One region of the Candidatus Mycolicibacterium alkanivorans genome, then DNA from elsewhere that is predicted to be linked to it. Evidence: predicted binding sites of a transcription regulator. Region 1 holds the regulator's gene; the other holds the start of a gene.
The links. The regulator LexA, encoded in region 1, represses DNA repair genes until DNA is damaged. The targets are predictions, from matches to a motif close to CGAACANNTGTTCG.
Positions count from the first base shown of each region.

Region 2: the regulator LexA is predicted to act here: its motif matches at 10,575-10,588, upstream of K9U37_RS14860 (HNH endonuclease signature motif containing protein).

Region 1 is NZ_JAIVFL010000001.1:3,237,715-3,253,142, reverse strand. It holds gene K9U37_RS15945 (Rv2732c family membrane protein) at 1-320, shown strand, start outside; gene K9U37_RS15940 (DUF349 domain-containing protein) at 325-1,650, opposite strand; gene K9U37_RS15935 (DMT family transporter) at 1,865-2,743, shown strand; gene K9U37_RS15930 (class III extradiol ring-cleavage dioxygenase family protein) at 2,769-3,455, shown strand; gene miaA (tRNA (adenosine(37)-N6)-dimethylallyltransferase MiaA) at 3,452-4,378, shown strand; gene dapF (diaminopimelate epimerase) at 4,439-5,308, shown strand; gene hflX (GTPase HflX) at 5,372-6,781, shown strand; gene K9U37_RS15910 (acyl-CoA dehydrogenase family protein) at 6,902-8,062, shown strand; gene K9U37_RS15905 (sunset domain-containing protein) at 8,254-10,257, shown strand; gene lexA (transcriptional repressor LexA) at 10,285-10,962, opposite strand; gene K9U37_RS15895 (LysM peptidoglycan-binding domain-containing protein) at 11,176-11,637, shown strand; gene nrdR (transcriptional regulator NrdR) at 11,741-12,205, shown strand; gene K9U37_RS15885 (PhzF family protein) at 12,212-12,898, opposite strand; gene K9U37_RS15880 (alpha/beta fold hydrolase) at 12,935-13,957, opposite strand; gene K9U37_RS15875 (proteasome assembly chaperone family protein) at 13,990-14,964, opposite strand; gene sthA (Si-specific NAD(P)(+) transhydrogenase) at 15,163-15,428, opposite strand, start outside.
Region 2 is NZ_JAIVFL010000001.1:3,029,484-3,044,911, forward strand. It holds gene K9U37_RS14825 (heme o synthase) at 1-319, opposite strand, end outside; gene tkt (transketolase) at 565-2,658, shown strand; gene tal (transaldolase) at 2,678-3,805, shown strand; gene zwf (glucose-6-phosphate dehydrogenase) at 3,793-5,364, shown strand; gene opcA (glucose-6-phosphate dehydrogenase assembly protein OpcA) at 5,579-6,490, shown strand; gene pgl (6-phosphogluconolactonase) at 6,510-7,253, shown strand; gene K9U37_RS20080 (hypothetical protein) at 7,339-7,464, opposite strand; gene ppc (phosphoenolpyruvate carboxylase) at 7,502-10,297, opposite strand; gene K9U37_RS14860 (HNH endonuclease signature motif containing protein) at 10,602-11,984, shown strand; gene secG (preprotein translocase subunit SecG) at 12,066-12,299, opposite strand; gene tpiA (triose-phosphate isomerase) at 12,330-13,115, opposite strand; gene K9U37_RS14875 (phosphoglycerate kinase) at 13,123-14,337, opposite strand; gene gap (type I glyceraldehyde-3-phosphate dehydrogenase) at 14,343-15,365, opposite strand.

The sequences.
Region 1 (15,428 bases):
TGTTGACCCGGCGCTGGGTGCTGGCCTGGATCGCCCTGGCCGGCTCGGGGCTGGCCAGCGCGACCGGCATGCTCGCCGTCTGGTCGCGCCAGACCGCCGTGCACGGCCAGCCCGGTCCGGGCATCGGCCTGATCATCGGCTGGATCGCCGTCATCCTGCTGACCTTCCACTGGGCCCGCGTGGTCTGGACGCGCACCGCGGTGCAGCTGGCCGCCGAGGAACAGCGCCGCCGCGAAGCCGCCGAGCGGCAGTCCCGTTCGCTGATCGACGATGTCGACCGCCGCGAGGGCCAGCCGCCGCCCGCCGGCGAGAATCCCTGAGAGTTCAGCCGCGCCGGCCCAGCGCCTCGACCGCGGTCTCGGCCCACTGCCGCCATTGCTCGGCACTTGCCCTGGCCTCCTCGGCCTCCTTTGTGCGGCCGGCCGCCTCGGCCTTCTCGGCCTGCCGTTCGAACTGCTCGACGCGGGCCAAGAACTGCTCGGCTCGGGCCTGGGCCTGCGGATCGACCCGCCCTGCATCAGCGGCGTCGCGCACCTTCTTCTCCACCGCGCGCAGCCGCCGCTCCAGATCGGCCTGCCGCTCGTGCGGAACCTTGCCGATCGCGCCCCACTTGTCGGCGATCGCGCGCAGTGCCGAGCGGGCCGCCTCGACGTTGGAGGTGTCGATCTTCTCCGCCTCCGCCAGCAGCCCCTCCTTGGCGGTGGCATTGGCGGTGAACTCGGCATCGCGTTCGGCGGTGACCGCGTTGCGGGCGGCGAAGAACGTGTCCTGAGCGGCCTTGAAGCGGTGCCACAGCGCGTCGTCGACACCCTTGGCCACCCGGCCTGCCGCCTTCCACTGGGTCAGCAGGTCGCGGAACGCCGCCGCGGTGGCGGCCCAGTCCGTGGAACCCGACAGCTCCTCGGCCCGCTCGCACAGCTTCTCCTTGGCCTCCTTGGCCCCGGCCCGCTCGCGGTCGAGCTCGGCGAAATGCGACCCCCGCCGGCGGTTGAACGTCTCCCGCGCCGCCGAATAGCGCTTCCACAGCGCGTCGTCGGTCTTGCGGTCCAGGCCGGTGATCGTGCGCCACTCGTCGAGAATCGCGCGCAGCCGGTCGCCGGCGGACTTCCACTGCGTGGAGTTGGCGGCCAGCTCCTCGGCCTCGGCGGCCAGCGCCTCCTTGCGGGCGGCCTGGGCGGCGCGGTGCTCCTCGCGGCGGGCGCGGTCGGCCGCGGCGGTCTCCTCGACATGGTCGCGGACGGCCGCCAGCCGGTCGGCGAGTGCGTCGATGTCACCGAGAACACTTGCGGTTGGCAGGGTTTCGGCCAGCGCCGCCGCGGCGGCTTTGATCTTGCGGGCGTCGCCGGTGCCCGAGGCCAGCCGGGTCTCCATCAGGGTGACCTCGGTGGCCAGGTCTTCGAAGCGCCGGCCGAAGTGGGCGTAGGCGGCCTCGGCGTCGCCGGCCTGCCACGAGCCGATGGAACGTTCGCCGGAGGAGGTGATCAGCCAGACCGTGCCGTCGTCGTCGACCCGGCCGAACCGGTGCGGGTCACTCGACGGCGGGCCCACCACGGGAGTCGCGGGCGGATGGGGCCGCGGTACGGGACGGGGCGGACCCGGTCGGGGGGCCGGCCGTGGCGGTTCACCCGTGTGCGGTTCGTCGATCGTCATGGCTCGCCTCACCTAACCCTCCGCGCGGAGCTCCCGCGCTCCTGCCGCGCAACGCGGCGCCAGTAGTGCATGAAGTCCGCCGGAATCGGGCGGACGTCCTGGAAAGGTATTGAACCAGGTCGCGGTCAGGTGTGCCCCAAGGTTGAGCTCTGCGGGTTGCATACGGTGCCGGTCGGCGGGCACTCTGACGCCCCGAACCCCGAGGAGACGAGTCGTGCACAAGTCGGACATCGCCACCCTGTTGGCCCTCGGCGCGGCGCTGTTGTTCGCAGTCGGTGACGTCATCCAGCAGCGCTCGGCCCACGACGTGACCGACGAACAGGTCGGCCACGTCGCCCTGTTCCTGCGGTTGCTCAGGGACAAGAAGTGGTGGCTGGGCAGCCTGGTGGCCGCCGGGGGATTCGTGCTGCAGGCCGCCGCCCTCGGGTTCGGCTCCGTCCTGCTGGTGCAGGCGCTGCTGGTGACATCGCTGCTCTTCGCGCTACCGCTGAGTGCGCGCTTCGCGGGCCGGCGCATCACCCGCTCACAGTGGGTGTGGGCGGTGCTGCTGGCCATCGCCGTCGCCGTGGTCGTGACCGTGGGCAACCCGTCCAAAGGTCAGGCGCGGGCCGGGTTCGAGCCGTGGATGTGGGTGATCGCCACCCTGGGTCCATTGCTGGCGCTGTGCCTGCTCGGCGCGCGTGTCTTCGCCGGCAAGCCAGTGGCCGCGGTGCTGCTGGGACTGGTGGCGGGTTCGCTGTGGGGCCTGTTCGCCGTACTGACCAAGGGCGTGGTGGACCAGCTGGACGAGGGCATACTCGCGCTGCTGAAGACACCCGAGCTCTACCCGTGGGCGGTGGTGGCCGTCTCGGCGACGGCGCTGCAACAGTCGGCGTTCCGGGCCGGCTCGATGGCCGTATCGCTGCCGGCGGTGACGGTCAGCGAGCCGGTGGTCGGTTCGATCCTCGGGCTGGCCATCCTGGGTGAGATGTTGCGACCCGGCCGGTCCGGCTGGGTCGGCCTCGGCCTCGTCGTGGTGGTGATGGTCGTGGCGATCGTGGAGCTGGCCCGCGGTGAGGCGACCTCGGGGGAGCCCGCACCGGCGTCCGGCTGATGCGCGGGACGCTAGCGTGTGGGGCGTGTTGACGGCCATCGCATTGACCCCGTCGGCGCCGGTCCTGGTGCCCGACCTCGCCGGCACGGCCGCCGCCGAGGTCGCCGGGATCCGCGACGCCGCGGTGGCGGCCGCCGCCGAACTGCCCGGCCGGTGGATCGTCATCGGTGTCGGCGCCGCCGACGCCGTGATCGAGCCGTCCACCCGCGGCACCTTCGCCGGCTACGGCGTGGACGTCCCGGTCGCCCTGGGTCGCGAGGCGCCCGCCACGGTCACCGCGCTGCCGCTGTGCGCGCTGTTCGCCGGCTGGCTGCGCGGTCAGGCCAACCCGTCGGCCCAGGCCGAGGTGTGGGTGTATCCGGCGGGTCTCGACGCCGGGGCCGCCCTTGCCACGGGCCGCGCGCTGCGGTCGCAGCTCGACGAGGTGGCCGACCCGGTGGGTGTCCTGGTGGTCGCCGACGGCGCCAACACCCTGACACCGCCCGCCCCCGGTGGGTACGACCCCGACGCCGCGCCGGTGCAGGCCGCCCTCGACGACGCGCTGGCCGCCGGCGACACCGCCGCGCTGGCGACGCTGCCCAACGGGATCGTCGGCCGCGTCGCCTACCAGGTGCTGGCCGGGCTGGCCGGCTCCGGCCCCCGCTCGGCCAGGGAGCTGGTCCGCGGGGCTCCGTATGGCGTGGGCTACTTCGTCGGCCTCTGGGTGCCGTGACTCCCGGACCCCGCCCCATCGCGGTCATCGGACCCACCGGCACCGGCAAGTCTGCGCTCGCGCTGGAGGTGGCCGAACGGCTCGGAGGGGAGATCGTGAACGCCGACGCCATGCAGCAGTACCGCGGCATGGACATCGGCACCGCCAAGCTCAGTGCGGACGAACGCCGCGGTATCCCGCACCACCAACTCGACGTCCTCGACGTCACCGAGACGGCGACCGTCGCGCGCTACCAGCAGGCCGCGGTGGCCGACGTCGAGGCCATCGCAGCCCGCGGCGCGGTCCCGGTCATCGTGGGCGGCTCGATGATGTACATCCAGTCGCTGCTCGACGACTGGGCCTTCCCAGCCACCGACCCGCTGGTGCGCGCCCGCTGGGAACAGCGGCTGGTCGAGGTCGGGGTGGCAGCCCTGCACGCCGAACTGGCGGTCCGCGATCCGAACGCCGCGGCGGCGATCCTGGCCACCGACGGCCGCCGAATCGTGCGGGCCCTGGAAGTCGTCGAGCTGACCGGTCAGCCGTTCGCCGCGTCGGCCCCGCAGATCGGCGCCCCGCGCTGGGACACCGTCATCGTCGGGTTGGATTGGGACACAACGGTTCTCGACGAACGGCTGGCCCAGCGCACCGATGCGATGTTCGACGCCGGTCTGGTCGACGAGGTCAGCTCCCTGCTGGACTGCGGGCTTCGCGACGGTGTCACCGCCGCCCGCGCGCTCGGCTACGCACAGGTGATCGCCGCCCTCGATGCTGGCGGCACCGACGAACAACTGGCCGAGGCACACGAGCTGACATTCATCGGCACCCGCCGCTACGTGCGCCGCCAGCGGTCCTGGTTTCGCCGCGACCACAGAATCGCCTGGCTCGACGGGTCTTCCCCCGGGCTCGCCGACGCGGTGATCGCACGGTGGCGGCACGTATCCTGAACAGGTGATCCGCGCCGACGACGATGATGCCGGTGCAGCCGGGATCGAGGAGCGGTGCAGATGATTTTCGCCAAGGGGCACGGCACGCAGAACGACTTCGTTGTGCTGCCCGACCTGCACGCGCAGCTGGACCTGGCGCCCGCCGCGGTGGCCGAGCTGTGCGATCGGCGCCGCGGCCTCGGTGCCGACGGCGTCCTGCGGGTCACCACCGCCGGGGCGGTAGTCGCCGCAGGCGTGCTCGACCGGCTGCCCGAGGGTGTCGAGGCCGGCGACTGGTACATGGACTACCGCAACGCCGACGGCTCGTTGGCCCAGATGTGCGGCAACGGCGTGCGGGTGTTCGCCCACTACCTGCGGGCCAGTGGACTCGAGCACCGCGACGAGTTCGTGGTCGGGTCGCTGGCCGGGCCACGTCCGGTGGTCGTGCACCGCGCCGACGCCGTCGACGCGGAGGTCACCGTGGAGATGGGAAAGGTCAACCGGCTCGGAACCGGGACCGCCACCGTCGGCGGACGGCAGTTCAGCGGCGTCGGCGTCGACGTCGGCAACCCCCACCTGGCGTGCCTGGTTCCCGGCCTCACCGAGACGGCGCTGGCCGCCCTCGACGTCGCCGCGCCGGTGGGGTTCGACCGTGGCCAGTTCCCCGGGGGCGTCAACGTCGAGATCCTCACCGAGCCCGTCGAGGGTGTGGTGTCGATGCGGGTGCACGAACGCGGCGTCGGTGAGACCCGGTCTTGCGGCACCGGCACAGTCGCCGCCGCGGTGGCCGCACTGGCCCACCTCGGCGCCTCGACCGGCACCCTTGCCGTGCGGATCCCGGGCGGCCGGGTCAGCGTGGAGATCAGCGACACCACCAGCTTCCTGCGCGGCCCCTCGGTGCTGGTGGCCCACGGCGAGATCGCCGACACATGGTGGGCGGCCCGACACTGACTGCTGGGGGCACGTTATTCGAATGCGCGGCGTTGTCCGTGCGTGACACCATCAGTACCACTTATGACTGAACCTGATTCGAGAACCCCCGAACCCAGCACCGGCGAACTCGCACTGGAGGACCGTGCCGCGCTGCGGCGCGTCGCCGGACTGTCCACCGAACTCGCCGACGTCTCCGAGGTCGAGTACCGCCAGCTCCGGCTCGAGCGCGTCGTGCTGGTCGGCGTATGGACCGAGGGCAGCGTCGCCGACGCCGACGCCAGCCTGGCCGAGCTGGCCGCATTGGCCGAGACGGCTGGCTCCGAGGTGCTCGAAGGCATGATCCAGCGCCGCGACAGACCGGACCCGAGCACCTACATCGGCTCGGGCAAGGCCCAGGAATTGCGCCAGATCGTCATCGCCACCGGCGCCGACACCGTCATCTGCGACGGCGAGCTGAGTCCCGCGCAGCTGACCGCGCTGGAGAAGGTGGTCAAGGTCAAGGTCATCGACCGCACCGCGCTGATCCTGGACATCTTCGCCCAGCACGCCTCCAGCCGCGAGGGCAAGGCGCAGGTGGCGCTGGCCCAGATGGAGTACATGCTGCCGCGGCTGCGCGGCTGGGGCGAATCGATGTCCCGGCAGGCCGGTGGCCGCGCCGGCGGCAGCGGCGGCGGGGTGGGCCTGCGCGGCCCGGGCGAGACCAAGATCGAGACCGACCGTCGCCGCATTCGCGAGCGAATGTCCAAGCTGCGCCGCGAAATCAAGGACATGAAGCAGATTCGCGACACCCAGCGCAGCCGGCGGCTGCACAGCGACGTGCCGTCGATCGCGATCGTCGGCTACACCAACGCCGGCAAGTCCAGCCTGCTCAACGCGCTGACCGGCGCCGGGGTGCTGGTGCAGAACGCGCTGTTCGCCACCCTCGAACCCACCACCCGTCGCGGCGAATTCGAGGACGGCAGGCAGTTCGTGCTCACCGACACCGTCGGCTTCGTGCGTCATCTGCCGACCCAGCTCGTCGAGGCCTTCCGCTCCACACTGGAGGAAGTCGTCGACGCCGACCTGCTGGTGCACGTGGTCGACGGGTCCGACGTCAACCCCATGGCCCAGATCGAGGCGGTACGCCAGGTCATCCGCGAGGTGCAGAACGAGCATCACGCCGCACCCGCGCCGGAGTTGTTGGTAGTCAACAAGATCGACGCCGCCGCCGACCTGACCCTGGCCCAGTTGCGCCGCGCACTGCCCGGCGCGGTATTCGTCTCGGCGCATACCGGTGACGGGCTCGACCGGCTGCGCAGCCGGCTCGGCGAACTTGTCGAGCCCCGCGAGATCGCCGTGGACGTGACGATCCCCTACGACCGGGGCGACCTCGTCGCGCGCCTGCACGAGGTGGGTCACGTCGATGCGACCGAGCACACCGAGGCCGGCACCCGCCTCAAGGCACGGGTGCCCGCCGCGCTGGCCGCCGGCCTGCGTCAGTACGCGACTTAGCCCGGCAAATCAATAACGTGTGAACTGTCGTGCGACGTCACGGCCCCATCATCCAACCAACCACCCGGTCGGTCTATTCTCGTCGCAAGAAGAGCGGAGCGATTCCTGGAGGGTCTATTCATGAGCAGCGCCATCAAGTACGAGCGGACGTTGTTCGAGCCGGAGCACGACCTGTTCCGGGAGTCGTACCGGGCGTTCCTCGAGCGGCACGTTGCCCCGTACCACGACCAGTGGGAGAAACAGAAGATCGTCGACCGCGGGGTCTGGCTCGAGGCCGGCAAGCAGGGCTTCCTGGGCATGGCCGTGCCCGAGGAGCACGGCGGCGGCGGCAACCCCGACTTCCGCTACAACACCATCGTCGCCGAGGAGACGGTCGCGGGCCGCTACAGCGGCCTGGGCTTCTCGCTGCACAACGACGTCGTCGCGCCGTATCTGCTCAGGCTGACCAACGAGGAGCAGAAGCAGCGCTGGCTGTCCAAGTTCTGCACCGGCGAGCTGATCACCGCCATCGCCATGACCGAGCCCGGCACCGGCAGTGACCTACAGGGCATCAAAACCCGCGCGATCAAGCAGGGTGACCACTACATCCTCAACGGCTCGAAGACGTTCATCACCAACGGCATCAACTCCGACCTCGTCATCGTCGTCGCGCAGACCGACCCCGACAAGGGCGCCCTGGGCTTCTCGCTGCTGGCCGTCGAGCGCGGCATGGAGGGCTTCGAGCGCGGCCGTCATCTCGACAAGATCGGCCTCGACGCGCAGGACACCGCAGAGCTGTCGTTCACCGATGTCACGGTGCCGGTGGAGAACCTGCTCGGCGAGGAGGGCCAGGGCTTCATTTACTTGATGCAGAACCTGCCGCAGGAGCGGATCTCGATCGCCATCATGGCCGCGGCCGCGATGGAGGCCGTGCTGGACGAGACGATCCAGTACACCAAGGAGCGCAAGGCGTTCGGCAAGCCGATCGGCTCGTTCCAGAACAGCCGGTTCCTGCTGGCCGAGCTGGCCACCGAGGCCACCGCGATGCGGATCATGGTCGACGAGTTCATCCGGCTGCACCTCGACGAGAAGCTGACCGCCGAGCAGGCCGCGATGGCCAAGTGGTACACCACCGAGGCCCAGGTCCGGCTCATCGACCGCTGCCTGCAGCTGCACGGCGGTTACGGCTACATGCGCGAATACACCGTGGCCCGGGCTTACCTGGATGCCCGCGTGCAGACCATCTACGGCGGGACGACCGAGATCATGAAGGAGATCATCGGCCGCAGCCTGGGCGTCTAGCCCGGGCCGGCGGGCTTTGGCCCCCTGGCGCGTCCCCGAGCCGGAAAACAGGGTTTCGATACCAGTTTTCCGTCGATTCGGGCGTTTCCGCGCGCCGTTTCGCGGATATTGCCGCGTGTCGTGTTCTGCTGACGCAGAGTTGACACGGACTATAACTAGAGGCATCTTGACCGGAACGGCGGGGAGCGTGCATGACCTGGCTTGGAAGTCGTCTCAGTAGAGGCACCGGGCGAATAGCGCTCGGCGTGTTCGCGACGGCGGCGGCAGCGGTACTCGTGGCCCCCGCGGCGGTGGCGACACCGGAGAGCGACGCGGCAAACGATGCCATCAACCAGGCCTGGCAAGCCGCCGGCGGCGACGGCTCGCCGGTGGGTGGCAGGGACGGCGACGTGTACCAGGTCGGCGACGGGTTCGCCCAGAATTTCTCCAGCGGGAAGATCTTCTTCACCGCGGGCACCGGCGCCCACCTGATCGACGGCGCGATCCTGGACAAGTACCAGGCGCTCGGCGGCCCGGCTGACAGCGATCTGGGATTCCCCACCATCGACGAGGTGACGGGCCTGCTCGGACCGAGCAGCCGGGTCAGCACGTTCAGCGCCAGTGACAAGCCGGCCATCTTCTGGACGCCCGACACCGGTGCGTGGGTGGTGCGTGGCGCCATCAACGCCGCGTGGGACGAGCTCGGCGGCTCCGGCGGAACCCTCGGCGCGCCCACCGGCGACGAGACCTACGACGGCGACGTCGTCAGCCAGAAGTTCTCCGGCGGCACGGTGTCGTACAACAACGCCACCAAGGTGTTCACCACCGACCCGCCGGACCTAGCCGCCAACCTCGCCGGCGTCGAGGTCCCGTCGGATGCCACCACGGCCATCAATCAGGCCTGGCGTGCCGCGGGCGGCCTTGCCGGTCCGCTCGGTGCGCGGCAGGGCGCCCAGTACACCGTCGGCGACAACGGCGCCGCGCAGGACTACTCGGGCGGCAAGATTTTCTACTCGCCGGCCACCGGTGCGCACGCCGCGACCGGCGCGATCCTGTCCAAGTACGACTCACTGGGCGGCCCGAAGAGCGATCTGGGCCTGCCGATCGGGACCGAGGCCGACGGCGGCGCCGCCAACAGCCGGGTCAGCGCCTTCAGCGCGCCGGACAAACCGGTGATCTTCTGGACGCCCGACACAGGCGCCATCGTTGTGCGCGGCGCCATCAACGCCGCGTGGGGCAAGCTCGGCGGAGCCACCGGGAAACTCGGGGTGCCCACCGGCGAACAGAAGACCGACGGCGACACCGTCACCCAGACCTTCAGTGGTGGCGAGATCTCGTTCAACACGGCCGCCAACACATTCAGCACCAAGCCGGCCGAGCTGGCCGGGCAGCTGTCGGGCATCGAGGTGCCCGCCGGCACACCGGGTCCCTCCGCGCCGGGAAAGTCCGGCAAGGGGCTCAACTGGCACTGGTGGTGGCTGCTGGTGATCATCCCGGCGCTGCTGTTGGTCAGCGTAATCGCGCTCGGCCTGATGCGGCTGCAGCGCCGGCGTGCCGCGCACCTCGATGACGAGGATTACGACGATGACGACCACTGGGCGGACGGTGGTCGGGTTCAGGTACCGCAGTCGTCGGGCTACGGCAGGTCGGCACCCGACGCGACGACCAAGACGATGCCGGGTCCCGAGGACGTTCTCGATGGCGACCAGGATTCCATCGACACCACGCCGACCCGCATTCCCTCCGAGCCCGAGCCCGAGACGGCACCGGAGCTGGTCGAGGTTCCCGCGGAGTTCGTCGAACATGAGGAGTACGCCGAAGTCGAGGAGGTCGACGAGGAGCCCAGCGATACCGGTCGCCACGCCGCAGTGAATCTCGAAGAGTCACAGTCGATGTGGAGGCTCAACATGGGCGAGCTCGGCACGCCGCGCCGCCGTCGCGCTGCCGAGGACGTCACGGTCGAGCCGGAAGACTATGCCCGGCCCGCGGAGGTTGTGGAATCCGGGGACGAGGAACAGCACGGTGCGGCCAAGCCGGCGATCCACTTGCCACTGGCCGATCCGTATCAGGCACCCGAAGGCTACGTCATCAAAGCCAACACGCATTCGGGTCTCTACTACACCCCGGATTGCGCCCTCTACGACCACACCGTTCCCGAAGTGTGGTTCGCCAGTGAGGAACTCGCGCAGGCGAACGGCTTTATCAAAGCCGAGTAGTCGCGGTCGGCAGGGACGGAGTCCCGGCTAGACCTTGCGGATGACGGTGACGACCTTGCCCAAGATGGCGGCGTCGTTTCCGGGAATCGGGTCGAACGCCGGATTGTGCGGCATCAGCCAGACCTGGCCGCCCGCGCGCTTGAAGGTCTTCACGGTGGCCTCGCCGTCGATCATCGCCGCCACGATGTCGCCGTTCTCGGCGACGTTCTGCTGGCGGATGACGACCCAGTCGCCGTCACAGATCGCCGCGTCGATCATGGACTCGCCCACAACCTTGAGCAGGAACAGCGAGCCTTCACCGACGAGTTCGCGCGGTAGCGGGAAGACGTCGGTGACGACCTCTTCGGCCAGAATGGGGCCGCCTGCCGCGATCCGGCCGAGGACCGGGACGAAGGTGGGTTCCGGCAGCGCGTCGGAGCCGGCGACCTCGGTTGCCGCGGGGGCAGCGGGGGCCGCGCGGTCGTCGGCACCACGCACGTCGACCGCGCGGGGCCGGTTCGGGTCGCGGCGCAGATAACCCTTTCGCTCCAGCGTGCGCAACTGGTGGGCCACCGACGACGTCGAGGTGAGGCCGACGGCATCGCCGATCTCACGGATGCTCGGGGGATAGCCACGGGTGGTGACCGAGGCGCGAATGACGTCGAGGATGGTGCGCTGCCGCTCGGTCAGTCCGGAGTCGGGAGTTGTCTCAGTGCGGTCGCTCATGGCGCCGAATGTAGTCGCACTGCCGACGAGAATCAAACATTTGTTCGAGCGTGTCGCATCGCGTCGCCGGCCTGATCGCGCTCCGCGAAAACTTGTCGGTGAGCCGCTCTATTCTTCCGACACGCTCGCTCGCATGTTCGAGTATCGAACACATGATCGAGTAGAATTCGAACACAAGAACGAACAGCGGGCGCCTCGACGGAAGGAGCGGACGTGACAGTCATCGACGATCGGCAGGTGGTTTCGTGGCCGTCGGGTTTCCGGCCGAGCCGGACCCCGGCCCGCCAGCGCCCCGGCTCATCGCGCCCCGGCCCATCGCGCCCCGCTGCGGCGCCGATGCGCTATCGCGGCACCGGCGTCCCGGTGTCGCAGGCCGTGCACAGCCGCAGGCCGGTCAGCACGGCGGTGACCATCGCCCTGGCCGGTCTGGCGGCGCTGATCACCCTGTGGCTCGGTTCGTTGGCGCACTTCAGTTCCGGCGCGGTGGCCCCGGCACAGATTCCCGATCAGCTCGCCGTCGTGCAGGTCCAGGCCGGGGAGTCCCTGGAGCAGGTCGCGGCGCGGGCGGCTCCGGACGCGCCGGTCAGCCAGGTGGTGCAGCGTATCCGCGACCTCAACAAGCTCGATTCGGCGTCGCTGGACGCCGGTCAGACGCTGATCGCACCGATCGGCTGATCGCGCCCCGGCCATGGACGGCGACACGGCGGGCCGGTGGACGGCGCAGGTAGGCTCTGGGTGGTTCACAACATCGGGCTGTACCGGCGGCGAAGGAGCGGTCATGCACTGTCCGTTCTGCCGGCACCCGGACTCCCGCGTGGTCGACTCCCGCGAGACCGATGAAGGCCAGGCGATTCGTCGCCGCAGATCCTGCCCCGAATGCGGGCGGCGGTTCACCACCGTGGAGACCGCGGTGCTGGCCGTCGTGAAGCGCAGCGGTGTCACCGAGCCGTTCAGCCGGGAAAAGGTGATCACTGGCGTGCGCCGGGCGTGTCAGGGCCGTCAGGTCGACGACGACGCGCTCAATCTGCTCGCCCAACAGGTCGAGGACACGGTACGGGCCGCGGGTTCGCCGGAGATTCCCAGCCACGAGGTGGGCCTGGCCATCCTCGGTCCGCTGCGCGAGCTCGACGAGGTCGCCTATCTTCGGTTCGCCTCGGTGTATCGGTCGTTCAGCTCCGCCGAGGACTTCGAGCGTGAGATCGAGGCGCTGCGCGCCCACCGCAGGGTCGGGACATCGGGCTGACGCCGATCAGCCGACGTGGCGTACTCCGTCGCTGACCACCCGACCGGCGACACCCACCCACCCCTCTGGACTCCACCTCGTGTAGAGCTGCGACCCCCTGCCCTGAGTGATCGTCAAGTCGCGGCTGAGGTAGTCGGTCATCCGCGCCGCGGCCGAACCAGTGGCCTCGTCCTCGGGAACGCCGAGTTCGTTGGCGAACATCCGGGAGCGGATGTGGCCGCGGTCGCGGTCCAGCCACGCCCACAGGTAGTGGTAGACGTCGTCGGGATAGGCGGCCGGATCGGCGGCCAGCAGCTCGTCGACCGAGGACAGGTCCTGGATGACGAACTCCGGAGACCACTCCGCGCGCGCCCGGATGACGGTGAGCGGTCCGTCTTCACTGATCTGCACGATGCCCGCGGGCACCTGCAGGGTGTGGATCGGTGTGCCCCGCTGCCGCAGCCACCAGGCGGCGCCCAACGTCGGGTGACCGGCGAAGGGCAGCTCGACGGCTGGGGTGAAGATTCGCGCGTGCGCGGTGGTCGACCCCGGCTCCGGCAGGTCGATGAATATCGTCTCGCTGTAACCCAATTCGGTGGCCAGGCGTTGTCGCTCACCGGCGGGCACGGCCGCGGCGTCGACCACTCCGAGTGGGTTGCCGAAGTTGCCCTCGGCATCGGTGAACACCCGCAAGACGCTCACGTCGACGGTCATGCCCCGACTCTACGACAGCTGGCGCGGCGGCAGGGCTCAGGTGGCGCTGCGTTCGTCGGTATCCATCGCATCGAGCACTGCCACCCGGGTGTCGAGCGAGCCGGTGACCGAACGCTCGCGGATCCCGGTGCGCAGGAGTTCGCGCAGCGCGGCCTGGTCGTATTCGGCCGGGGCGGTGGAACCGATGAATCGTTCGACGACCTCGACGAAACGGTCGGGGTCGTCGTGGAACGGGAAGTGCCCGGAGCGGGCGAAGATCTCCAGCTGCGAGCCGGGCATGGCGGAGTGCGCCATCAGGGCGTGGCTGACCGGGATCACGGCGTCCTGTTCGCCCCAAATCAATTGCACAGGAACGGATTCGGTCAGATAACATCGGTCGAGCATGGTGACCACCTGGCCGCGCCAGTCCACCACCGAGCGCAGCGTGCGGGTGAACGCCGAGGACGCGGTGGGTTCGGGTAGGTCGGTGAGGATCCGCAGCGCATCGGGGATGTCCCGGCCCAGGCCGGTGGATCCGAACAGGGCACCCAACGCCTGTCCGGCCACCTGCAGCGCAGGCAACACCATCGGCAGCCGCAGCAGCGCCAGCGCCTCACCGCCCAGCGGCAGCGAAGCGAACCGCAGCGCGACGTTGACGTCCTTGGTGACGCCCCCTGCCCCGATCAGGATGAGCCGCTCCACGAGCTGCGGGAACTGGTAGGCGAATTGCATGGCCACTCCGCCACCGAGTGAATGGCCGACCACGGTCACCCTGTCGACGTCGAGCACGCTCAGCATATCGCGCATGCCGTTGGCGTAGGCCGCCACCGAGTAGTCGGCCCGCGGTTTGTCGGACTGGCCGTGCCCCAGCAGGTCCGGTGCGATCACGGTGAACCGTTGGGCCAGCTTGCTGTGCACCGGGTGCCAGGTCGTCGAGTTGTCGCCGATCCCGTGGATCAGCAACAGCACTGGACCTGAACCGGCGACGCGAAACGCCCGGCGATAACCGTGGATGGTCCGGAAATGCAGCGTCGGAGTCACCTCTCGCACCGCCTGCAGATTGGGCTTTCGCTGCGTCATGTCCAACCTTGTCGTCGGCGCGGTGGACTCCGTCAGGTCTCGCCGTCGCCGCTGGGACCATCTTTGAAGTCGTCGGCATGCTCGGCCAGGAACCGCTCGAACTCCCCGGCCAATTCCTCGCCGCTGGGGAGTTCCTCGTCGCGGGCCAGCAACGACCGGTTCTCCTGAGCGGCAACGAATGCATCGTACTGTCGCTCCAGTGCGCTCACCACCCGAGCGACTTCGGGACTCGCGTCGACCTGCTCGTCGATCTTGGTCCGGATCGTGGCCCCGGCATCGGTCAGCGCGCGCAGCGGAAACGCCAGCGAAGCCGTCTTGGCGACTTGCTCGAGCAGCGCTTCGGCGGCGGCCGGGTAGTCGGTCTGGGCCAGGTAGTGCGGCACGTGCGCGGTGAACCCGAGCACCTCGTGCCCGTGCTGGGCCATCCGGTACTCCAGCAGATTGGACACGCTGGCCGGCACTTGCACCTCGCCCACCCACGGCTGATGGTCGGAGATGAGCTCCCGGTTGTTCGAGTGGGCGGTCATCGTCACCGGCCGGGTGTGCGGCACCGCCATCGGCATGGTGCCCAGCCCGATGGTCTGGCGCACGCCGAGCCGTTCGGCCAGCAGCCGCACCGCGGTGACGAACCGCTCCCATTTCAGGTCCGGCTCCAGGCCCGCCAGCAGCAGGAACGGCGTACCGAGGCTGTCGTGCAGGGCGTAGAGGTTCAGTTGCGGGTCTTCGTAGTGGGTGAAGTGGTCGGTCTTGAAGGTCATCGGCGGCCGGCGCGAGCGGTAGTCGAGCAGTTCGTCGATGGCGAAGGAGGCCACCAGTTCGGTGTCCAGGGTGTTCCTGAGGTGCTCGGCGGCCAGGCGGACGGCGTGCCCGGCGTCAGAGAATCCCTCCAGGGCGTGGATCAGCACCGGTCCCCGGCCGTCGGACGACGATAGCTGAGGTGCCGGAAACTCCAGCTCGTACATCCCGGGGTGTTCGGGGTGATAGTTCTGTGCCTGCTCGTCTTCCATCGCTTCCGCCTCCTTCTCGGTGCCCGGATAGCTCGTCGCCGCCCTTGTACCGTGACACCTAGTGTCTCAGAATCGGGGCGGTGCCACCGTCGGCACCCGTGTTGGTCAACGCAGCCGGACTCCCGACCGTTCCCCCAGCCAGCGGCTGTCGAGCGCCCGGTGGATCAGGGGTCACGAGATCATCTGCGTGATCGGCGGTTAACGGCGGAACTGGCTCAGCGCCCGCAACTTATTCATCACGTCCAGTGCGGCGACCTTGTAGGCCTCCGAGAACGTGGGGTAGTTGAAGACCGCGTCGACCAGGTATTCGACGGTGCCGCCGCAGCCCATCACGGCCTGCCCGATGTGCACCAGTTCGGTGGCCGCGGTGCCGAAGATGTGGACGCCGAGCAGCCTGAGGTCCTCGGTGGACACCAGCAGCTTGAGCATGCCGTAGGAGTCGCCGGCGATCTGGCCGCGGGCCA
Region 2 (15,428 bases), 210 kb from region 1:
CGAACACCAGCGCATGGCTGCGCGGCACCGTGGCCCGGGCCAACGGCCGACGCTCGGTGCGCTTCATCAGCTTGTCGATGTCGGCATCGGCCACACAGTTCAGCGCGTTAGCGCCTGCTGCGGCGAGCATCCCACCGAACAAGGTGTTGAGGATCAGCAGCGGGTCGACGCTGCCCCGGTGGGCCAGCAGCATGGCCGGGATGGTGGTGACGAGCAGCAGCTCGATCACCCGCGGTTTGGTCAGGGCTAGATAGCCCAGCATCCGGTCGCGGAATCGAACGGGCGCGCCCTCGACGAGGTGCACTTCACGAACTCTCACGCAGCTGACTCCTGACACGCGGCGGCGAAGCCGACGATCTACTACATACGATGGTAGACCGGCCGGCCCCAGACCGGAGCCGAAGGGTCGATTCACGGCGATTCCACCTCGGTGATGCGCTGGGACCCGCAAAGCTTCACCTGCGGGTCACGCTGCTGGGAGCACACTGCAATAGCACCCCATCCGGCACTAGGGTGAAGACGACCCCAGCTTGCCAGCACTCTGACGACGCCAGGAGTGAGTTAGTGACCACACTCGAACAGATTTCCGCGCTGACCCAGCCACACCATCCGGACGACTGGAGCGGTATCGACTCGCTGGCCGTCGATACGGTGCGGGTTTTGGCCGCCGATGCGGTCCAGAAGGTGGGCAACGGACACCCCGGCACGGCGATGAGCCTGGCGCCGTTGGCCTACACGCTGTTCCAGCGGGTGATGCGGCACGACCCCAGCGACACCCACTGGCTGGGTCGCGACCGCTTCATCCTGTCCTGCGGGCACAGCAGCCTCACGTTGTACTTACAGCTGTACCTCGGCGGATTCGGCCTCGAACTCTCCGACATCGAGTCGCTGCGCACCTGGGGTTCCAAGACGCCGGGCCACCCGGAATTCCGGCACACCCTCGGCGTGGAGATCACCACCGGTCCGCTTGGACAGGGCCTGTCCTCCGCGGTCGGGATGGCGATGGCCGCCCGCTACGAGCGCGGCCTGTTCGACCCGGACGCTCCGGCCGGCACCAGCCCGTTCGACCACTACATCTATGTGATCGCCTCCGACGGTGACATCGAGGAGGGCGTCACCAGCGAGGCCTCGTCGCTGGCGGGCACTCAGCAGCTGGGCAACCTGATCGTCTTCTACGACCGCAATCAGATCTCCATCGAGCACGACACCAACATCGCGCTGTCCGAGGACACCCTCGAGCGCTACCGCGCCTACGGCTGGCACGTCCAGGAAGTCGAGGGCGGTGAGAACGTCGTCGGCGTCGAGAAGGCGATCGCCGAAGCCAAGAAGGTCACCGACAAACCGTCGTTCATCTCGGTGCGCACGATCATCGGCTATCCGGCGCCGACGAAGATGAACACCGGCGGTGTGCACGGCTCGGCACTGGGCGAGGAGGAGGTGGCCGCCACCAAGAGGGTGCTCGGCTTCGACCCGGACAAGACGTTCGAGGTGCGCCCCGAGGTCATCGAGCACACCCGCAAGCTCGTCGACCGCGGCCGGGAGGCCCGTGAGAAGTGGCAGGGCGACTTCGACGCCTGGGCGCAGCGCGAACCGGAACGCAAGGCGCTGCTGGACCGGCTGACGGCCCGGGAGCTGCCCGACGGGTGGGACGCCGACATCACCTACTGGGAGCCGGGCTCCAAGGCGGTGGCCACCCGGGCGGCCTTCGGTCAGGTGCTCAACGACGTCGCGCCGAAACTGCCCGAATTGTGGGGTGGCTCAGCGGATCTCGCGGGCAGCAACAACACCACCATCAAGGGTGTGAAGTCGTTCGGGCCGCCGTCGATCTCCACGGCGGACTTCACCGCCGACTGGTATGGCCGGGTGCTGCACTTCGGTATTCGCGAACACGCGATGGGCTCGATCCTGTCCGGCATCGTGCTGCACGGACCGACCCGCGCGTTCGGCGGCACGTTCCTGCAGTTCGCCGATTACATGCGGCCCGCGGTGCGACTGGCGTCGCTGATGGACATCGACACCATCTACATCTGGACGCACGACTCGATCGGGCTCGGCGAGGACGGCCCCACCCACCAGCCGATCGAACACCTGGCGGCGCTGCGCGCGATCCCGAAGCTCTCGGTGGTGCGTCCCGGCGATCCCAACGAGACCGCATATGCCTGGCGCTCGATCATCGCCCGCGCCAACGGCAGCGGCCCGGTCGGTTTCATCCTGACCCGCCAGGGCGTCCCGGTTCTGGAGGGCACCAGCGCCGAGGGCGTCGCCCGCGGGGGCTATGTGCTGGGTGGCGGCAGTCCGGCCGATGACGCCGACGTGATCATCATTGCCACCGGCTCTGAGCTCCAGCTGGCGGTGGAAGCGCAGAAGATGTTGGCGGACAAGGACATCCGCGCCTACGTGGTGTCGATGCCCTGTGTGGAATGGTTCGAGTCTCAGCCGCAGGAGTACCGCGACAGGGTGCTGCCGCCGGACGTGTCGGCCCGGGTCGCGGTGGAGGCCGGGATCGCCCAGAGTTGGTACAAGTTCGTCGGCGACACCGGCGAGATCATCTCCATCGAGCACTACGGCGAGTCCGCCGACGACAAGACGCTCTTCCGCGAGTTCGGCTTCACTCCCGAGGCCGTCGCCGCGGCTGCCGAACGCGCAATCGACAACTGACCTACAGAAGGGTACCGACATGGCACAGAATCCCAACCTCGCGGCGCTGTCCGCCGCGGGCGTCTCCGTCTGGCTCGACGACCTGTCCCGCGAGCGGTTGCAGTCGGGCAGCCTGCAGGAGCTGATCGACACCCGCAGCGTCGTCGGCGTCACCACCAACCCGTCGATCTTCCAGGCCGCCCTGTCCACGGGCACCGCCTATAACGCCCAAGTCGCCGAGCTCGCCGAGCGAGGAGCCGACGTCGACGCCACCATCCGCACCGTGACCACGGACGACGTCCGCAACGCCTGCGATGTGCTGCGGCCGCAGTGGGAGGCCTCCGGCGGTGTCGACGGTCGAGTGTCGATCGAGGTCGATCCGCGGCTGGCCCACGACACCGACAAGACCATCCTGCAGGCCATCGAATTGTGGAAGATCGTCGACCGGCCCAACCTGCTGATCAAGATCCCGGCCACCGAGGCGGGCCTGCCCGCCATCACGGCCGTTCTGGCCGAAGGCATTTCGGTCAACGTCACGCTCATCTTCTCCGTCGAGCGCCACCGAGCGGTGATGGATGCCTACCTTGCCGGGTTGGAAGCCGCCGAGAAGGCCGGCCACGACCTGAACACCATCCATTCGGTTGCCTCGTTCTTCGTCTCCAGGGTGGACACCGAGATCGACAAGCGACTGGAGGCCATCGGGTCCGACGAGGCGCTCGCACTGCGCGGCAAAGCCGGGGTGGCCAACGCCCGTCTCGCCTACGCCGCCTACGAGGAGGTGTTCGTCGGCGGCAAGCGGTTCGCACCCCTGGCCGAGGCCGGCGCGTGGGTGCAGCGTCCGCTGTGGGCGTCGACCGGGGTGAAGAACCCCGACTACTCCGACACCCTGTACGTCACCGAACTGGTGGCGCCCAACACGGTCAACACAATGCCGGAAAAGACCCTCGACGCGGTCGCCGACCACGGCGTGGTCACCGGGGACACGATCACCGGCACGGCCGCCGAGGCGCAAGGGGTGTTCGACAAGCTCGACGCCATCGGCATCGACTTGCGCGACGTCTTCCTGGTCCTCGAGGACGAGGGCGTGGAGAAGTTCGAGAAGTCCTGGCAGCAGCTGCTGGACGCTACTCAGGGCCAGCTCGACGCCGCCGCCAGATGGTCGCGGTAGACGAGCCCGTACCCGGGGTGGTGGCTCCGGCCCCGGCGAGTTATCGCAACCCGCTGCGCGACAAGCGGGACAAGCGGATGCCCCGGATCGCCGGCCCGTGCGGCGTGGTGATCTTCGGCGTCACCGGAGATCTCGCCCGCAAGAAGTTGATGCCTGCGATCTACGACCTGGCCAACCGGGGACTGTTGCCGCCCTCGTTCTCATTGGTCGGGTTCGCCCGGCGGGACTGGGCCGACGAGGATTTCGGGCAGATCGTTTACGAGGCGGTTAAACAACACGCCCGCACGCCGTTTCGCCAGGAGGTGTGGGACCGCCTCGCCGAGGGCGTCCGGTTCGTCTGCGGCACATTCGACGACGACGCCTCCTTCACCCGGCTGGCCGAGACGCTGGAGAAGCTGGATGTGGACCGCGGTACGGGCGGCAATCACGCCTTCTATCTGTCGGTCCCGCCGAAGGCGTTCCCGGTGGTCTGCGAACAGCTCAAAAAGTCCGGGCTGGCCCGCCGGCAGGAGGGCCGCTGGAGCCGGGTGGTGATCGAAAAGCCGTTCGGCCACGACTTGGAGAGCGCGATCGAGCTGAACAAGGTCGTCAACAGCGTCTTCCCGGAGGAGTCGGTGTTCCGCATCGACCACTACCTCGGCAAGGAGACGGTGCAGAACATCTTGGCGCTGCGGTTCGCCAATGAGCTCTACGAACCGATCTGGAACAGCCACTACGTCGACAGCGTCCAGATCACCATGGCCGAGGACATCGGTCTGGGCGGGCGGGCCGGTTACTACGACGGCATCGGGGCGGCCCGCGACGTCGTCCAGAATCACCTGTTGCAGCTGCTGGCGCTGACCGCGATGGAGGAGCCGGTCAGCTTCCACCCGCGCGAAGTCCGAGCCGAGAAGATCAAGGTGCTCTCGGCCACCGCACTGGCGCTGCCGCTGGACCTGACCACCTCGCGTGGGCAGTACACCACGGGTTGGCAGGGCGGTGAGAAGGTCGTCGGGCTGCTCGACGAGGAGGGGTTCTCCAAGGACTCGACCACCGAGACGTTCGCCGCGATCGAACTCGAGGTCGACACCCGACGGTGGGCCGGGGTGCCGTTCTATCTGCGGACCGGAAAACGATTGGGCCGCAGGGTCACCGAGATCGCGTTGGTGTTCAAGCGTGCTCCGCATTTGCCGTTCGACGCGACGATGACCGAGGACCTCGGGACCAACGCGCTGGTGATCCGCGTCCAGCCGGACGAGGGCATCACGCTGCGCTTCGGCTCGAAGGTGCCCGGCAGTGCGATGGAGGTCCGCGACGTCAACATGGACTTCTCGTACGGTTCGGCTTTCGCCGAAGACTCGCCGGAGGCCTACGAGCGGCTCATCCTCGACGTCCTGCTGGGTGAGCCCTCACTGTTCCCCAGCAACGCCGAGGTCGAAATGTCCTGGGAGATATTGGATCCCGTCCTGGATTACTGGGCCGAGGGCGGCAAGCCGGACCCGTACGAGTCGGGCACCTGGGGTCCGGAGTCGGCGTTCGAGATGTTGCGGCGCTCGGGACGTGAATGGAGGCGTCCCTAGCGATGAGCGTCAGCGAAGAACGGAGACGGCAGCCCGTGATGAGCGTCAGCGAAGAACGGCGACGGCTTCCCGTGATGAGCGTCAGCGAAGAACGGCGACGGCTTCCCGTGATGAGCGTCAGCGAAGAACGGAGACGGCTTCCCGTGATGAGCGTCAGCGAAGAACGGCGACGGCTTCCCGTGATGAGCGTCAGCGAAGAACGGCGACGGCAGAAGTGATTGTCGATTTGCCGGACACCACGACCAACCAGCTGAACAAGAAGATCACCGCAGTGCGCGAGGAAGGCGGTGCGATCACACTGGGCCGGGTTCTGACGTTGGTGATCGCGCCGGACAGCTTGGACCTCGTCGAGGACGCTATCGACGCCGCCACATCGGCCAGCCGTGAACACCCCTGCCGCATCATCGTCGTGGTGCCCGACGACCGGCTGGCCACCGACCCTCGGCTGGACGGCCAGTTGCGGGTCGGCGGCGACGCCGGGGCCGGCGAGGTGGTGGTCCTGAAGATCTCCGGGCCACTGTCGGCGCACGCCAGCAGCGTGGTGCTGCCGTTCCTGCTGCCCGACACCCCCGTGGTGGCCTGGTGGCCCGGCGTGCCCCCGGCGGTTCCGGCACAGGATCCGTTGGGCCGCTTGGCACTTCGACGGATCACCGATGCCACCGGTGCAGCGGATCCGCTGGCCTCGATCAAGGACCGGCTCAACGGGTACACCGCCGGCGACACCGACCTGGCCTGGAGCCGGATCACCTACTGGCGGGCACTGCTGGCCTCCGCGCTGGATCAGCCACCGTATGAGCCGGTGACCTCGGCGCTGGTGTCGGGTCTGAAGAACGAACCGGCGCTCGACATTCTGGCGGGCTGGCTGGCCAGCCGGATCGACGGACAGGTCCGGCGGACCACGGGAGCACTCAAGGTCGAACTGGTGCGTCCCTCCGAGACCGTGACGTTGAGCCGTCCGCAAGACGGGGTCACCGCCACCCTGAGCCGTACCGCCCGGCCCGACGCCCTGCTGCCACTGCCCCGCCGGGAAACCCGCGAGTGCCTGGCCGAGGATCTGCGCCGGCTCGACGCAGACGAGATTTATCGCGAGGCATTGGCGGGTATCGACGAGGTGCAGTACGTGTGACGGACAAGAAGGGGCGGACGTGAGCGTTGTGGTCGAAACCTATCCGGACACCTCCGCACTGGTCGCCGCCGCCGGGGACCGCCTGGTCGAGGCGATCACCGGTGCCATCGCAGCCCGCGGCAGGGCGCTGATCGTCCTGACCGGCGGCGGCACCGGCATCGGCCTGCTCGAGCACGTCCGTACCCACGACGCCGGAGTGGACTGGTCCAAGGTGCACTTGTTGTGGGGCGACGAGCGTTTCGTGCCGGCCGCCGATGACGAGCGCAACGAGAAGCAGGCCCGCGAGGCCCTCATCGACCACATCGCGATCCCGGCCGACAACGTGCACCCGATGGCCCCCAGCGACGGTGAGTTCGGCGACGATCTCGACGCCGCCGCCGCCGACTATGCCAAGGTGCTGGCCGATTGTGCCGAATCCGGCGCAGATGCACCGACTTTCGACGTCCACCTGCTCGGGATGGGCGGCGAGGGACACGTCAACTCGCTGTTTCCGCACTCCCCCGCCACGCTGGAGACCGAGCGGCTGGTCGTCGGCGTAGCGGACTCCCCCAAGCCTCCGCCGCGGCGGATCACACTGACACTGCCCGCCGTCCAGCGCTCCCGCGAAGTGTGGCTGGTGGTCTCCGGGGACGCCAAGGCCGATGCCGTGGCGGCCGCCATCGGCGGGGCCAGCCCCGCCGATGTCCCCGCGGCCGGCGGTGTGGGACGCGAAGCCACGGTGTGGCTTCTCGACGCCGCCGCGGCCGGCAAGCTGACCGACTGACGTCCATCGTGGACACGACACCGCCGCTGCTAGTGTCCCCCGTCAGCCATCACCGCGGCGCAGCGATCGCGGCGTCCAGCAAAACCTACCACCAGGGCTCAGCCGGGTCGGCGATCGACCAGTCACCCAGGACGGGCGGCGCCACGGGCGGCAGCGGCCCGATGAGTTCGGCGGTGTTGGCCATAGATACCTGGTGTTCGGGTTGCGTCATATCCGTTAGGACGCCGCCGCGTCGGTGGCAGTTCCACTCAACCGCTGTTTCGCAGCGCGGAGGCCAGCCCGCTCATGGTGAGCAGGATGCCGCGCTGCACCGACTCGTCGGTGTCCCCGGACCGGTACCGGCGCAACAGTTCGACCTGAAGGTGGTTCAGTGGCTCGAGGTACGGGAAGCGGTTGAACACCGAGCGGGCCAGAGCAGGGTTGTCAGCCAGCAGGTCGTCGTGACCCGTGATGAGTTTGTGCATGCGGATGGTGCGGTCGTGCTCGGCGACGATCTTGTCGAACACCCGATGGCGCAGTTCGGAATCGGCGACCAGCTCGGCGTAGCGGGCCGCCAGTCCCATGTCGGACTTGGACAGCACCTGCGCCATGTTGGACAGCACCGTGGCGAAGAACGGCCATCTGACGTATAGGTCCTGCAGCACCTCGAGTCGGCCGTCCCCCTCTCTGATCCACTCCTCGAAGGCGGTGCCGGTGCCGTACCAGCCGGGCAGCATCACCCGCGACTGGCTCCAGGCCAGCACCCACGGGATCGCACGCAGGTCCGAGATCGAGGTGGTGGGCTTGCGGGAGGCGGGCCGGCTGCCGATGTTCAGCGAGCCGATCTCGCTGACCGGAGTGGAGGCCGTGAAGTAGTCCACGAAACCCGGTGTCTCGTGGACCAATTCGGCGTAGGCGCGCTGGGCGCGGGCGGCGAGGTCATCGAGCACCTCGTAGGCCGGTCCTGCCGCATCACCGAGACCCTCGACGTCGAGCAGGGTGGACTCCAGCGTCGCCGCCAACAGGGTTTCGAGGTTTCGGTGGGCGATCCGCGGCTCGGCGTACTTGGCCGCGATCACCTCGCCCTGTTCGGTCAGCCGCAGTGATCCGTTCACCGCACCGGGTGGCTGGGCCAGGATCGCGTCGTAACTGGGGCCGCCGCCGCGGCCGACCGTCCCGCCGCGGCCGTGGAAAAGGCGCAGCCGGATACCGGTCTTGCGGGCTGACTCCACCAGGTCGAGCTCGGCTCGGTACAGAGCCCAATTGGCGGCCAGGTACCCGCCGTCCTTGTTGGAGTCGGAGTAGCCGAGCATGACTTCCTGGCTCTCCCCGCGGGCGTGCACCATCGCCCGGTAGACCGGCAGGTCCAAGACGGACTCCAGGATCGACGAGCCGCGCTGTAGGTCGTCGATCGTCTCGAACAACGGCACGATACCGATCGGTGCGTACCCGTCGCCACCCGAAACATCTAGCAGCCCAGCTTCTTTCAGCAGGATCGCGGCTTCAAGCAGGTCCGACACCGACTGGCACATCGAGATGATGTAGTTGGGCACCGCCTGCGGCCCGAACACCCGGACTGCCCGCGCTGCCGCGAACACGATGTCGAGTTCCTTGCGGGCGAGCTCCGAGAGTTCGGCGTCGTCGCGGATCAGCGGCCGGCGGGTGGACAGTTCGGCCACCAGGACCTCCACTCGCTCGGGCTCCGGCAGCCCCGCGTAGTCCGGATGCACACCGGCCCAGGCCAGCAGTTCGGCGACCACCTCCTCGTGCACGTCGGAGTTCTGCCGCATGTCCAGCCCGCTCAGGTGGAAGCCGAACACGTCCACGGCGTCGCGCAGCCGGGCCAGCCGGTCGTCGGCGAGCAGCGCGCTGCCGTTGGCACGCAACGATGTGTCGATGACGTCGAGGTCGGCCAGCAGTTCGTCGGGGGCAGCGTACGGCGCCATACCGATCTCGAGGACGTGTTCGGGCCTGCGGTCCAAAATCTCAGCCGCGGTGGCGGTCAGCCTGCCGTGCACCACCCGCAGCGCCCGGCGATACGGCTCGTCGGCGCGGGCCGGCTCGTCGCACGGATCTGCCAGGTCGATCAGCTCAGGTGTGGTCCTGACCAACCGGGCCGACATCGAGAGCTCCCGCTCGAGCTTGGTCAGCGCGGCGAAGTAGTGCGCCAGCGCGGTGTATGCGGCGCTCCCGGTGGCCAGTCGGACCACGTCGGCGGTGACGTTCGGGTTGCCGTCGCGGTCACCGCCGATCCACGATCCCGGCCGCAGGATCGGCTCCGCCAGCACGTCGGTCCCGGGCCAGCGGGACCGCAGTGCGTCGCGCACCTCGGCGTTGACCTTCGGGATCACCTCGAAGAAGGCCGCCGGGTAGTAGCGCAGACCCACTTCGATCTCGTCTTGAATCTTCAAGCGGGACAACCTGATCAGCGCCGTCTGCCACAGCGTCAGGATCTGCCGGCGCAGCTCGGTCTCGACCGAACGGCCGTCCTCGGTTTCGTTCTGCCCGTGCAGGCGCAGCCGCATGAGCTGCGTGATGCGGTGCTGGGTGTCGAACACCGTGCGGCGGCGGGTCTCGGTGGGATGGGCGGTGATCACCGGCGACACCAGGGCACCGCGCAGGGCGTCGGCCACGGTATCGGCGTCGATCTCCGCGGCGTCCAGCTTGTGGTAGGTGGCGGCCAGTGTGCTGTCCTGCGGCGGTTCACCCGCGGCGACATGGGCAGCGCGCCTGCGCTCACGGTGGATGTCCTCGGCGACGTTGGCCAGCAGCGCGAAGTGGGTGAAGGCGCGGATCACCGGGATCGCCTGATGGATGTCGATGCCGTCGAACATCCGGGCCATCTCGGCGCGGTCGATCTCCGAGCGCCGGACCCGGAACGACTCGACCCGGGCCCGTTCGACGAGGTCGAAGACCTGCTCGCCGTTCTGCTCGCGCACCGTGTCGCCAAGGATCGTGCCCAGCAGCCTGATGTCCTCCCGCATCGGCTCGGTGGCCTCGCGCCCCACCTGGGTGCGGCGGACGGCGCCGAACGGTGCCAGCGTCACGTCGGAGAGCTCAGCCATGTCTCCAGTATCGGTGGGTATCGGGCAGCCCGCACGACGAGGATGGCGTACCCGCGGGTTTCCCTGCGGCGCCCTGAGGCATCCACAGTCCTTCGAGTCCGGCCCGACATCGACCAAGGGAGCCGATCCATGCCCGCCGACCGCGGCGTCAACCGCTGGGAGCTGTGGACGTGGTGAGCAGCTCCTCGATCTGGAGCGCGCCACCGCGGCTGTCTGAGTTCGGCCGCTATCCACAGATCGCCGTTCATCCACAGGGCGGTTCTCGACCATAGCCTGTCGAATGTTTGTTCGATAGCGTGGGCTCATGACCTTCACCGAGCCGCTGACCGCCGAGGCGGCACACGCCGTGGTTCGGGCGGAGCTCGATGCGATCGATACCGCGTACGACCGCCTGCGCTCGACGTGTACCGATCTGGTGGGCAACGCTTTTCGCATCGAGATCGCCGACCGGCTGGAGAAGCAGCAGCGGACCAACCGCGGACTGTCCTACCGAATGTTCGGTGAGATCGCCGCCCCGGTCGACGGGCCGGACGATCCGCGGCTGCCCGCGGGCATCAAGGTGCGCGACGTGCTGGCGTCCCGGCTGCGGCTGACCGCCGGGGAGGTCAGGCGACGGTTCCGGGTGGCGGCGCGAATCCGCCCGCGACGATCGCTGACCGGGCCGCCGGTTGCGCCCGAACTTCCCGACCTCGCCGGCGCGGTGGCGGCCGGCGAGGTCGGCGAGGACCACATCGCCGCGGTCTGCCGCGCGCTCGACGCGCTGCCGGCCGCGGTCTGCGCCGCCGACAAGCAGAAGGCCGAACGGACATTGGTTCGCCATGCCCGAGAACAGGATTCGCAGTTCGTCGCCGCCGTCGGCGGGGTCCTTGCCGACTGTCTGAATCCCGACGGCAACTTCAGCGACGAGGACCGGGCCCGGCGGCGCGGGTTGATGCTGGGACGGCAGGGACCCGACGGCATGAGCCGCCTGTCCGGCTGGCTGGACCCGGAAGCCCGCTCCTGTTTGGAGGCGGTCACCGCCGCGGTACGCCCCGGTCGCCATCAACCCGACGGCGACCAGCGCGACGCCCGAAGCCCCGAGCAGCGCTGCCACGACGCGCTCACAATCGCGTGCAAGACCGCGATCGCCTCCGGTGGGCTCGGCCAGCACCGCGGCGCACCCGTGACGGTGGTTGTGACGACGACACTGGCCGAACTGGAACAGGCCGCTCGGGCGCTCGGTGACCCAGCCGTGCCGATGCCGCCGCCGGCCCGCACCGGTGGCACGGGCCGCCTGCCAATGCGCGATCTGATCCGGATGGCCAGTGAGGCCGTCCATTACCTCGCGGTCTTCGAGGACCATTCCGAGCGACCGCTGTACCTCGGCCGCAGCAAGCGCCTCGCGACCGCTGACCACCGGATCATCTGCCACACCCGCGACGGCGGCTGCACCAAACCGAACTGCTTTGTCCGGGGCTACGACTGCGAAGTCCACCATGCCCGGGACTGGAGTGCCGGCGGCCCCACCGACGCCGACAACCTGTATTTCGCCTGCGGCTGCGACCACGCCGCCGCTTCCGACGGCACCTACACGACGACCGTCACCGAAGACGGGCGGATCGCCTGGTCGGACGGCGCCGGACCGCCACGGGTCAACGAGGTCCATCATCCCAAGCGATTACTCGACGACGAGGACGACGGCGGGTGAGGTGGGGCAGGATCGGCAGGGCCGCGGGCCCCGAGCAGCGGTGCTGGGCACCGGTCTACGAAGGGCGCTGGCTTCCGGTGGTCAGGAAAACTTGATCTGCAGTGCCATGCCGATGATGGACACCACCCAGATGCCGGCGACGAACAGCGTCAGGCGGTCGAGGTTCTTCTCCACCACGGTCGACCCGGACAGGCTGGACTGCACGCCGCCGCCGAACAGGGTCGACAGGCCGCCACCCTTGGCGCGGTGCAGCAGCACCAACAGGACCACCAGGACGCTGGTGACCACCAGGATGATCTGCAGGGTCAAAACCATGACAGCCAGAATACCGGGTCCGCGGCCTGGTTACGGCAGCGGCCCGCCTGCGGCGATCGCCGAGAGGATGGCGAACTGCTCGCCATCCAGCGACGCACCGCCGACCAGGGCGCCGTCGACATCCTCCTGGGCGACGATCTCGCCGACGTTCTTGGCGTTGACCGAACCGCCGTACAGCACCCGGATGCCGGCCGCGATCTGCGGAGACGCCAGACTGGCCAGCTCCGCGCGGAGCGCGCCACACACCTCCTGGGCGTCGGCGGCGCCGGCCACCCGGCCGGTGCCGATGGCCCACACGGGCTCGTAGGCGATGACCACGTCGGTCAGCTGCTCTTTGGTCAGGCCGGCCAGCGAGCCGCGCAGCTGGGTGACGTTGTGCTCCACGTGGTTGCCGGCCTCGCGGAGGTCGAGGTGCTCGCCGATGCAGACGATCGGGATCAGACCGTGCCGGAAGGCCGCGCCGGCCTTGGCCGCGACCAGGGCGTCGTCCTCGTGGTGGTAGGTCCTGCGCTCCGAGTGCCCCACCACGGCAAACGTGCAGCCCAGCTTGGCCAGGAACGCACCGCTGATGTCACCGGTGTAGGCGCCGGAGTCGTGCGGGGAGAGGTCCTGCGCGCCGTAGGTCAGCCGGAGCTTGTCGCCGTCCACCAGGGTCTGCACGCTGCGCAGGTCGGTGAACGGCGGGATGACGGTGACGTCGACCTTGTCGAAATACTTGTCGGGCAGCGAGAACGCGATCTTCTGGACAAGGGCGATGGCCTCGAAGTGGTTGAGGTTCATCTTCCAGTTGCCCGCGATCAGCGGTTTGCGGGACACACGACTCCTAAGTACGACTGAGGATTTCTATACCGGGCAGGACTTTGCCCTCGAGGTATTCCAGCGATGCGCCGCCGCCGGTGGAGATGTGCGAGAAACCGTCCTCGGGCAGACCCAGCGTCCGCACCGCGGCCGCCGAGTCACCGCCGCCGACCACGCTGAACGCACCCTTGGCGGTGGCGCCGACGATGGCCTCGGCAACACCCTTGGTTCCCGCCGCGAACGCCGGGAACTCGAAGACGCCCATCGGTCCGTTCCAGAAGATCGTGCGCGCATTGGACAGCAGCGTGGTGAATCGCTTGACCGACTCCGGCCCGATGTCCAGGCCCATCTTGTCGGCCGGGATCTGGTCGGCGGCCACCGTCTCCGGCGCCGAGTCCGCGGCGAACTTCTCCGCCACCACGACGTCGACCGGCAGGTGGATCACGTCGCCGTAGGTCTCCAGCAGCTGGCGGCAGGTGTCGATCATCTCCTCCTGCAGCAGCGAGGTGCCCACCGAAAGTCCTTGCGCGGCAAGGAAGGTAAAGCACATGCCGCCGCCGATGATCAGGCTGTCCGCCTTGGCCGCCAGGTTCTCGATGACGGCCAGCTTGTCGGACACCTTCGACCCGCCGAGCACCACCGCATACGGCCGCTCGCCGGCGTTGGTCAACTGCTCGAGCACCTTGACCTCGGTGGCCACCAGCGTGCCTGCGTAGTGCGGCAGCAGCGTGGCCACGTCGTACACCGAGGCCTGCTTGCGGTGCACCACGCCGAAGCCGTCGGAGACGAATGCCCCGTCGTCGCCGACCAACTCGACCAGAGCCTTCGCCAAGGCCAGCCGCTCGCCGTCGTCCTTACTGGTCTCCCGCGGGTCGAAACGGATGTTCTCCAGCAACAGGACGTCACCGTCGGTCAGACCCTCGGCCCGCGCCAGTGCGTCGGTGCCGACTACATCACTGGCCAGCTGCACGTGCCGGCCCAGCTTCTCGCCCAGGGCGGCCGCGACCGGCGCCAGCGAGAACTTCGGGTCTGGGCCGCCCTTGGGCCGGCCCAGGTGCGCGGTCACCACGACCTTGGCGCCGGCGTCGGCGAGCGCCTTGAGCGTCGGCACCGAGGCGATGATGCGACCCGGGTCGGTGATGGCGCCGTCGTCGAGCGGGACGTTGAGGTCGGAGCGCACCAGGACACCCCGACCTTCCACACCCTCATCCAGCAGGTCGGCGAGAGACTTGACCGCCATCGCCGTTACAGCGACTTGCCGACCAGGCCGACCAGGTCGACGAGCCGGTTGGAGTAGCCCCACTCGTTGTCGTACCACGACACGGCCTTGGCCTGATTGCCGATGACCTTGGTCAGGCCGGCGTCGAAGATCGAGCTGTGCGGGTCGGTGACGATGTCGGTGGACACGATCGGGGCGTCGTAGTACTTCAAGATGCCCTTGAGCTTGCCCTCAGCGGCCGCCTTCATCGCGGCGTTGATGTCGGCGGCGCTGGCCTCTTTGCTCAGCTCCACGGTCAGGTCGGTGCACGAGCCGGTGGGGATCGGCACGCGCAGCGCGAAACCGTCGAGCTTGCCCTTCAATTCGGGGAGCACCAGGCCGATGGCCTTGGCGGCTCCGGTCGATGTGGGCACGATGTTGAGCGCGGCGGCACGGGCGCGACGCAGGTCCTTGTGCGGGCCGTCCTGCAGATTCTGGTCCTGGGTGTAGGCGTGCACGGTGGTCATCAGACCCGTGACGATGCCGAACTCGTCGTTGAGCACCTTGGCGAACGGGCCGAGGCAGTTCGTGGTGCACGAGGCGTTGGAGATGATGTTCTGGCTGCCGTCGTACTTGTCGTCGTTGACGCCCATCACGATCGTGATGTCCTCGTCGGTGGCCGGCGCGGAGATGATGACCTTCTTCGCGCCTGCGTCCAGGTGGCCCTTGGCCTTGCCGGCGGCGGTGAAGATGCCGGTGGACTCGACGACCACGTCGACGCCCAGGTCGCCCCAGGGAAGAGCCGCGGGCCCCTCTTTCACCTCGAGCGCCTTGATCTTGGTGCTGCCGATGACGATGGTGTCCTCGCCCTCGAGCGTGACGTCCTCGGGCAGGCGGCCGAGGATCGAGTCGAACTTCAGCAGGTGCGCGAGAGTGGCGTTGTCGGTGAGGTCGTTGACCGCCACGATCTCGATGTCGTTGGCCTTGCCCTCGGCCTGCTGGATGGCCAGGGCCCGGTAGAAGTTGCGTCCGATGCGGCCGAAGCCGTTAACGCCAACCCGGATCGTCACGTCTGTCTCCTTGAGTTGCTTCGGGTACTCGGCGTCAGCCTAGTGGCGACGCGATCGGCGTGC